3 regions of the Entomomonas moraniae genome follow, and region 2 is predicted to be linked to each of the others. Evidence: riboswitches for the same ligand, from Rfam matches in the RefSeq annotation. Region 2 holds a riboswitch; each other region holds the start of a gene.
The links. Region 2 has a riboswitch for cobalamin ahead of DM558_RS03245 (cobyrinate a,c-diamide synthase). Riboswitches for the same ligand answer to the same signal wherever they lie in the genome.

Region 1 (3,281 bases), 660 kb from region 2:
CTGCCCTTAAAGCTTTTATCACTTATGCTAAAAACTTAGTGTAATAGATGAATGATTAAAAAAATCGTATTCTTTTAAGCGTCGTAAACTTAGGTTCACTAATAAAAAAGATATTAGAAGTGAGCACTCTACTAATCATAGCACTTAGTTTTCTAGATTCCTGAAATGGAAAAACAACCAATGATTGACAAATTAGCCTGTATAGTTAAAAAATACTTGGCTTGAGGGTGTAATTTCTATTGAAGCCAATGAGATGGCTCTTAAGTATTGGCAGTAAGAAGTTTACGGTGTTTATATTAAGCCTAGGATCAATTCATTAGATAATGTATTGATCAAACATAATTTTTGCATAAATATCGTTAATAAATGTCAGTGTTTTATGGTCAAAGCCTTTAGCAGGTTTTAACCCGCATTTGTCTTCATTTTTCATTTTAATGATTATTCGAAACTCATGGTTCGTATTATATTGTTTTTTTAGTGATCTAATGATTTCTTTTTTGTCTGCTAATAATGAAATGAGTTGGCTGAGCTGATCGTTAATATCATGTGAGATTTCCTCTGGTGTTTCTATTATCCAGCTAGTTGCATTAGCTTTTTCGTTGTCATTGTTGATTAATGGTTGATAGGGTTTAACGTTTGATGGTTGTAGTTCTAATAAATTACTTATAAGGGTTGTATTTAAATCATGGGTATAAATTAAAAAGCAAACTTTAACAGTGGCGGAGGTTGCGAAAGGATCTTCCATTAAGTTACCTACGAGTTAATATAAAAATCTATGTCTATTTCTGCCTGAATTGAGTTAATAAAGGCAATACTACTTGTTTCAAAATAAATACTGGGTATTTCGCTGTTTTCAACGTATACAAAAAATCCAAATATGAAATTAACATCATGTAACTGCTGTTTAATAGCTAATAATTTATCTTCTTTTCCTTTAAGTAACACTATTATCTGATTTAATGAATCGTTTATATCCATTGAATCTTTCCTTGTAGGGCCTAACTCCCAGCTCGTAAACGTGTATTTATGTGTATTGTTTTGACTTATTGTATTTCCTTTTATACGCGTTTTTGTGGGCTGAATATTTAGTTGTTGACTAATTAAATCTGTATCAAATCGATCAGCTGTAATACGAAAAGTTAAACCAATATTAGTTTTATCCATAGTTCTTCAGCTATATAGAATATTAGAGTATCACTTTAGCATAGAGAGTTATTTAAGGGTATGAGGTATTAAATTTAACCAACTCATTACCTACATCAATACTTCACCACTTTTATATTTACCCTTATATAAAAACAGCATAAACTCTTAACTAACGGTAATCAAACATAGCTTAATTGCTAGGAAGCAGGTGTGAATCCTGCGCAGCCCCCGCTGCTGTAAGGTGGACGAATCTGTCATGACCACTGAGGAAACTCGGGAAGGGACGGATGAGAATGAAGCCAAGCCAGAAGACCTGTTTGATTACCTAGGATACCTCCTTCGGTGGGAAGGGTAGTCTATCGATGAAATATTTCTCCCTTTTTTTATTTCATATGTATAGCCTTATTAACACCGAGTTAGGTGTATATGTCTCTGACAAATAAGGTTATTACGATGAAAATCAAGCTCAAGCCTTTGTCACTAGTAGCCGGGGCGGCATTACTGACTCTCTTTCCTCAACAAGCGTTTGCTATGCATATTATGGAAGGTTTTTTACCGCCTGTTTGGGCGGGTGCGTGGTGGCTTATTTATGTTCCTTTTTTGATTTTAGGGCTTTTTCAGCTAAAGAAAATTTCTGCAACGGGGACGGATAAAAAAATATTGTTAGCTTTGTGCGCGGCATTCGTATTCGTATTGTCTTCCTTAAAAATGCCTTCTGTTACGGGGAGTTGTTCTCATCCTACAGGGGTTGGCTTAGGGGTAGTCATGTTTGGCCCTTGGGTTATGGCTGTCTTAGGGGGAATCGTATTATTATTTCAAGCTTTATTTTTGGCGCATGGTGGGCTTACTACTCTGGGTGCCAATGGCATGTCGATGGCTGTGGGTGGTCCGGTTGTAGGTTATGCGATTTGGAGAATAGCTAATCGATTAAAAATTCGCAAAGATGTGGGTGTTTTTCTCTGTGCTTTTACAGCTGATATCGCGACGTATTTTATTACTTCTATTCAATTGGCTGGGGCCTTCCCCGATCCTCAATTTGGTTTTATGGCCTCAGCCGCTAAATTTATGGGTATTTTCTGTTTAACTCAAATACCAATTGCAATTGCTGAGGGCTTGTTAACAGTAATTGTTTATAACATTGTGGTTGATCGTAAGATTGCACCGGCGGAAGGATTTGTGAGATGAAAAAGAATTTAATACTGTTAGCGATAGTGATCGTGATGTGTTTAATCCCATTTTTTATGCCTACCAATAAGGGGGCTGAGTTCGGCGGTTCAGATGATCAAGCGGAAGGTGCTATTAGCCAAACACATCCTGATTATAAACCTTGGTTTTCTTCTTTCTTTGAACCTGCCAGTGGAGAGATAGAAAGTTTATTATTTACTTTGCAAGGCTCTTTGGGAACCGGCGTTATATGTTATATCTTAGGCTATTACCGTGGTAGAAGGCTAAAAGATAATGCTAGAGATTGATCATTATGCCTATCAAAGCCGCTGGCGCACAGTAAACCCTTTGTTTAAAGCGGCGGCTTATATTATTTTATTATTGATAGCGTTGTGTACTTTTTGGTGGTTACAGATTGTTATTTTATTGGTCTTAGCGCCTATTAGTTGTTATGTCACTCGCATCTCTTTGGGTAAATATTGTAAATGGATGATGGTTCCCTTTTCTTTTTTATTGGTCAGTATGCTGGGTATTTTAGTGTCATTTGCTTGGGAAGCTAACTCTTTATTGGTCAGCTTCCCCGTGGGTTCGCTTTATATCGGTATTAGTGCTGACTCATTGGCTGTTGCTCAGAACGCTTTCTTTCGTAGTCTCTCTTGTTTGGCGGTTACTTATTTATTTGTATTAACAACACCTTTTGATCAGTTGATTTATATTGGTAAAAAACTGCGCGTTCCCAATGTTTTGTTAGAGACTATTTTGTTGACTTACCGCTTTATTTTTATTTTTTTAGATGAAGTTGTGGCTATCAAGCGTGCCCAAACTTTACGTTTTGGTTATATCTCTATGGCAACGAGTTATCGGTCATTGGGGATGTTAATTACGATGTTATTTAGCCGAGTGTTAAGTCGTTATAGTCAAATGACAATAGCTTTAGAGACAAAGTTATTTAAGGGTGATTTTCACCTGTA
Region 2 (3,281 bases):
AGCTTTAGCATTAAGCTTCATCCAATAAGCCGCTAGCGTAAAAAGCAACCAACTGATACGAGCAGGAAAATAATTAAACACATCATCTAATTTGGCAGAGCAATAGCCAATAGCTTGGTATTTAGGCGTTTTATAACCCACCATAGAGTCCAACGTATTCACTGCTTTATAGGCCATTGCCAAAGGTACGCCACCGATGAACAAATAAAATAATGGTGCAATGATACCGTCCACCGTATTTTCAGCCACTGTTTCCACTACGGCGCGGGTTATCTGAGGTTTATCGAGTTGAGAAGTATCCCTGCCAACAATATAAGAAAGTTTTTCTCTAGCCTCCTCTACTGTCCCCATATCCAATGCTTGAAAAACTGTTACTGCAGCATCTTTCAGGCATTTTGTTGCTAAAATGCTATAGGCCAATAAACATTGCACCATAAGGCTTAACCAGAATGATCCTAGTGCCAATACATAGATAACTCCCCATGTCACCCAATACGTACCGCCAACAATCACAATCCACAAGGCTAAGCCGCCCCATTTTAAAGACATCTCACTCTGGCACACTTTGCGAATACGTTGTTGTAAGAAGTTGATACTAGAGCCAATCCAACGTACAGGGTGAGGCCAATTGGGAGGATCACCCAACCATAGATCTAGCATAAATCCAATTACAATCGGCACAATCCCCCAAAAGCAGCTCATTGCACCGCCCTATCTAGCCATCGGCATAGCATAAAAGGGTTCTGATAGAAATGAACATGTAAATAACTGGCTAATGTATTACCCAGCTGATAACCTCCTTGCCACGTTTTGATGATTTCGCCATCACGTGTTTTATAAAGATCAAAAGCACAATCAAGTGATGTAATAAACTCTGAATGGTGAAACTCATGCCCTCTTAGTATTTCACCCTTATTAGCCAATAGCGTATTTTGTAACGCTTTTGCTTCACAATAGCCAAAACGTTTTAAGCCTTTGCTCATTTGACTGTACCCCGTTAACACGCCAACCATTGGGTAAACTTGCCCATCAACCTGCAATGACTCCCCCAAATACATCAATCCTCCACACTCAGCATAAATAGGGATTAACTGCTGATGTGCATCTGCAATAGATTGACGCATAGATAGATTAGCGGCTAGCTGCTCTGCAAATATTTCAGGGAAACCACCACCTAAATAAATTAAATCGCAGTCAGGCAAAGCTTTATCAGAAAGTGGGCTGAAAGGAACTAATGTGATGCCTAAAGTCTTAAGCAACTCTAAATTATCTTGATAGTAAAAATGGAAGGCCGCATCTTGAGCAATGGCCATTCTAAGCCCTTGATAGTTTCTCGAATCAGGTAACCTAGGTGAAACTATAGTTTCTTCAGTACTTTCACTTAGGGAAAGAATATTATCAATCTCAATGTATTGCTCTACCGTATCAGCCAACTTCTGCCAATAGGATTGCATATCGCTCATCTCTTCAGAAGGGACTAATCCTAGATGCCGTTCAGGTAAGGCTAGCTCTGCAAGACTGGGTAAATGGCCTAATACAGGAAGTTGGCAATACGTCTCGATGGCTTGTTTTAATAATTGATAATGGCTATCGGTATTAACCCGATTTATCACCACTCCGACAATGGGTACATTTGGCTGGAATACCTGAAACCCTTTCACTGTAGCCGCAATGGATGTAGAAACTGCCTTACCATCAACCACTAAAACAATCGGGCAAGCAAGGCTTTTGGCTAACGCTGCACTGCTACAATAGTTAGGATCGATGCCATAGCCATCATAAAGCCCCATCACCCCTTCAATAATATTGATATCAGCTGTTTGTGCATGGGTATGGAAAAGATAATGTAAGTTCTCTTCAGGCACCATAAAGGCATCTAAATTACAAGAAGCTTGATGAGTGGCTAACTGGTGCCACCCTGTATCGATATAGTCAGGCCCCACTTTATAAGGTTGCACTTTTAACCCACGTAAGGTTAAGGCATGCATTATACCTAAAGTAATTGTGGTTTTACCTGCACCACTATGGGTTGCCCCAAACATGATCTTTTTCATGACTCTTTTTGCCTATCCACCCGCAAACAAAAAATTCACACCTTGTTATCAACAAGTAGGAATGCGCGTTTGCTATTGATGAATCGAAATAAGTAGACATGAATAAGCACAACCCGCCTTCCCACCGAAGGTGTTATTTGGCATTACAAATGGTCTTCTGGCTTAGCTTCATTCTTCCCTCCACCTTCCCGAGTGATTCACTCAGTGGTATCAAAAGGGTCGTCCACCTTACAGCAGCGGGGGCTGCACAGGAATTACACCTGTTTCCATAACAAGCAGTTGCTTATTACATATTTGTAATACGTATTTAACATACTAATAGATAGTCCATTAAAATAACATGGCAATTAAAAATAACTACGATTTAATTGACCCAAGTAAAAAATCCGTCAATTTCTGTTTAACTGATTTTGCTCTAACAGGGTCTTTATTTTCTGTCGAGATAGCCACAACTAGACCATCAACACGCACTACCGCGGGCGTATAAAAGCTAGAAGTTTGAGGATTTGCGGTATCATCAAACCATTGCCAATCTTCAATATTTTGCGCAACGCTATCATTAACGGCTGGTTGATTTGTGGCAGCATAGATGATATGAAACCCTTTCACATCTTCACTCTCAAAGGGGCGCTCAATAATTTTTATCTGTGTTATCTTTTGTATTTCTGGCAATATTTCTGGTGAAACAACCGTAATTTCTGCACCTGTATCAAGTAGCCCTGTTAATTTGCGTAAGGCAACTTTACCCGCCCCCACAATCAATACTTTTTTATGGGTTAGTTTAAGTGCCAGAGGATAAAGTGCTGTCATCGTTATACCTTTACGTTAGATTTCTCTGTTTAATACAATCTCTGAAACACCCAGTTCTTTATTTAACACTCTAGCTAATACGAACAACACATCCGATAGACGATTTAAATATTGCATAATGGTAGGAATATAATCTTCTTTTAAATCAGCCGCAATTAAATAACGCTCTGTTCGACGACAGGTCACACGTGCCATATGGCAATGTGCTGCTGCTTTTGAACCACCGGGTAAAACAAAATCCTGCACAGGATCTAGCTGTTGCATTAACGTAGCTGCCCAATTTTCCAAAAACTCAACATGACGGGTTTGTAACGCGCAGCGATTAGAGTTAGCCAGTTGCGATCCAGTTACCAATAACTGATGCTGAATAATAATGAGCTGGTCGATTATTTCACTATTATTCACATACGCTCGCAA
Region 3 (3,281 bases), 250 kb from region 2:
GGCATAAGAAAAAATTAACTGGTTAGTTGAGTTAATATTAAAACCAACACTTCCATTCCATGTGTTTTTACTGCCAAACTGCTGATTTTTATCGTGACGTAATCCTACCTCAGTAAAAATTAAATCACCTTTGAAATCATATTGAATAAAACCTGCCCTATTCCAGCGGCTTGTTCTGTTGTAATCAGTACTTGCATGAAGTTTATCATTTAAATAGTCAAGGCCAAGTAATACTCTATTTTTTTCATCAAGATCAATGGTATTAAGCCATGTTGCAGAGTCACGATACGTGTTATAAACAGAGGACTCTGTTGAGAATTTATCTTTGCTCTTTAATTTATCTTCGGCATGGCCTACCTCAAGTCGAGAAGTCCATACATCATTGATATGATAATTAAGATAAGCAGACGTACTATTTAAAGCAAAAAGATTATAAGGCTTTGTAGTGGCATAAGTCATATACGTAGAGGAATCATAACGCCCATAAGGATTATCGTACTCTGACTTGCCACGCTGATCTAATGCATTAAAACCAAGTTCAATATCATCTGTTAACTGATAACTAAACGTAAAACTAAACGATTTATTACGGTATCCATCATGGTCGCTATCACTGGGGAATGAACGTCTAGTGCGATCAATACCATTAGTTTCATTCAATGCAGCATTAAGACTAAACCGTGTTTTATCAGTTCCACCCGAAAGACCTAATGCACTCTCTTGTGTCCCTCTATTACCGAATGCTACACGTAGACGAGGATTAATACCGTTCCCATTTGCTCGGCGAGTAAAAATTTGAATAACCCCACCAATAGCATCGGCACCATAAATAGCTGAGCGAGAGCCACGTAAAACCTCAACCCGCTCAATCTGATCCATAGATAAATATTGTAGAGATGCCCCTCCCGCTGATGCAGAACCAACACGTTGACCATCAATCAAAACGAGACTTTGAGCCGTTTTTGTTCCACGAATAAAAACACTGGTTACAGAGCCTCTTCCCCCTGTTTGAGTTACTTGTACGCCCGGAACTCTGTTGAGTAGGTCAGCTACACTTGATGGTTGTAATCGATCAATATCTTCACGAGTAAAAACACTCACGGCCGCATTCGTTTCTGAACGTGGTTGAGCATCACGATTTGCGGTTACAACAATAGTATCTAGCTTTAATGCATCATCTAAGGTTTCTTTTGATGTTTTTGTTTCCGCCCATGCAGAAGTAGTAACTGCTAGCATTAAAGGGATGGGGTAAAATAATGATTGCTTCATGAAAGTCCTCAAAAGTTATAAAGGCTTTTGAGGAGGGAAAAACAGGCAGCATAGAACACAGCTGCTGGTGAAACCCTCCGCTACACCAGGAGTCATTGCGCTTAATACAGATGTATTTTAGGTCGGTCTCCGGGCTTATGACCTACAGACTTTCCCTTCCCATAATTAAATTACAGTGGGTTAATAAAGTGTAGTGCTGTGTTGCTGTCAATTACCGTTGCGGGGGCAGCGTAGGATTCTCACACCTACTTCCCGTTTCCTAACGCAAAACGAGGGGCTACATTAAAATATAATGTCACAATTTACAAGTGCTACTTAATATTTATTAAGAAACCATTAAGTGTTGATAGCTAAATAGAGTTAGAACATAAGATTGAGCGAAAGACTAAATCTTATCAATGATGAAATATCTAAAATTTATCCGCCTGATTTTTTTGCTAGAAAGCCACGTTTAATCAGCTCATTCAATAAAAGCTCAACATGGTCACCCTGAATTTCAATAACTCCTTCTTTTAAAGTACCGCCAGTGCCACATTTACGTTTTAAGACTGCGGCTAGCTCTTTTAACTCTTTTTCACTAAGCGCAATTCCCGTAATTGTTGAAACTGTTTTCCCCCCCCTCCCTTTACTCTCTCGGCGAACTCGAGCGATCCCATCTCCTGATGGAATTAATGTATTACAACAGCATTCAACAACTGGTTGACGGCATACAGGGCAAGTGCGCCCTGTATCTGTTGAATAAACTAATCCACCTAAATCAGATAAAGAAGATTTCTTAGCCACAGACTTAACCCTGTTCTAATAGGCGACGTAGATCGATGATAGCAGCATTCGCCCTTGAAATATAACTGGCCATGACTAACGAGTGATTAGCTAAAAAACCAAAACCAGAACCATTTAAAATCACAGGACTCCAAACAGTTTGCTGGGTTGCTTCTAAATCACGAATGATTTGCTTAAGGCTTGTTTGAGCTTCTTTTTTAGCTAACACATCTTTAAAATCTACTTCAACTGCACGTAATAATAATGAAAGGGCCCACGCTTGTCCTCGTGCCTCATAGAAAACATTATCTATTTGAAACCAAGGTGTTTGGGTGACCTTATCTTTATCGGTTACAAAGTCGGTTGTATCTTGCAACATAGAACTAATATTTTGTTGACCAACACTTGCTGCCAAACGTTGAGACATAGAGCCTAATTGTGTTTCTACAAGCCCCAACCACGCGGCCAAATTATCAGCACGGGCATAAAATTTACCATCGGCATTATTTGGATTTAATAACTGCTTTTCATAGGCATTTAAAAAATCTATTCCTTGAGCATAACGCTCTTCAGCTGCAGGGAAAAGCCAACTCGTTGGGGCGGTGCTAAAGCTTTCGAATGCCTTTGAAAGATTAGTGTTTTCAGAAGATTGCGATTGTGATCGTGAAAAAGAACGTTGCATAGACAATGTCATATCACGTGTTTGCTTAAGAACTCCTATCTCCCAACTAGGAATATTATCTAACCATATCCCCGGAGGAAACATATCATTGGTCAAAAATCCACCTGGTTTATTAATCAATGTTGAAGATATTCTTTTTAATGTTTCAACTGTCGTAAATCCAACAGGAATATTTTCGGGAGCAATATTTAAAGAAGCTGCGGCTTGTTTTGCATTGTCTGTGACAGAGAATAAGTCAGGCTCTCTACTCCAATAAATACCTATACCAATGCAAACGAGTAAATAGATCCCTATAATACTACTCACCACCAAAAATAGCTTAGACTTTATTTTTGAAGTTTTTTTTGCAATAACATGATCCATTACATTGGTATCCGTTACTTCTTTCTTTTTAAATCCAAACATGATAATTATTCGGCCTTATCTTTATTAAACTGGGCTAATTATAACGATACATAGGCATTGACTACTACTTTATTTGTAATAAAAAAAGTCTATATTAAGTGTTAAGTATATAGCATATTTCTATTTTGTTCACGAATTAAACAGCTTTTTAGCCTATTGGATA

Region 1: it holds a riboswitch for cobalamin, as region 2 does, so the genes downstream of both, DM558_RS06445 (energy-coupling factor ABC transporter permease) here and DM558_RS03245 (cobyrinate a,c-diamide synthase) in region 2, are expected to answer to the same signal.
Region 3: it holds a riboswitch for cobalamin, as region 2 does, so the genes downstream of both, DM558_RS04440 (TonB-dependent receptor plug domain-containing protein) here and DM558_RS03245 (cobyrinate a,c-diamide synthase) in region 2, are expected to answer to the same signal.

What each region holds. Positions count from the first base shown of each region.
Region 1 is NZ_CP029822.1:1,339,697-1,342,977, reverse strand. Features, by position in the region: gene cynR (transcriptional regulator CynR) at 1-44, shown strand, start outside; gene DM558_RS06455 (DUF4279 domain-containing protein) at 317-745, opposite strand; gene DM558_RS06450 (DUF4279 domain-containing protein) at 754-1,164, opposite strand; cobalamin riboswitch at 1,311-1,481, shown strand; gene DM558_RS06445 (energy-coupling factor ABC transporter permease) at 1,600-2,331, shown strand; gene DM558_RS06440 (energy-coupling factor ABC transporter substrate-binding protein) at 2,328-2,618, shown strand; gene cbiQ (cobalt ECF transporter T component CbiQ) at 2,605-3,281, shown strand, end outside.
Region 2 is NZ_CP029822.1:676,542-679,822, reverse strand. Features, by position in the region: gene cbiB (adenosylcobinamide-phosphate synthase CbiB) at 1-702, opposite strand, end outside; gene DM558_RS03245 (cobyrinate a,c-diamide synthase) at 699-2,054, opposite strand; cobalamin riboswitch at 2,185-2,368, opposite strand; gene DM558_RS03240 (NAD(P)-dependent oxidoreductase) at 2,412-2,864, opposite strand; gene DM558_RS03235 (cob(I)yrinic acid a,c-diamide adenosyltransferase) at 2,880-3,281, opposite strand, start outside.
Region 3 is NZ_CP029822.1:930,574-933,854, reverse strand. Features, by position in the region: gene DM558_RS04440 (TonB-dependent receptor plug domain-containing protein) at 1-1,269, opposite strand, end outside; cobalamin riboswitch at 1,373-1,570, opposite strand; gene DM558_RS04435 (translation initiation factor Sui1) at 1,687-2,052, opposite strand; gene DM558_RS04430 (DUF2333 family protein) at 2,057-3,118, opposite strand.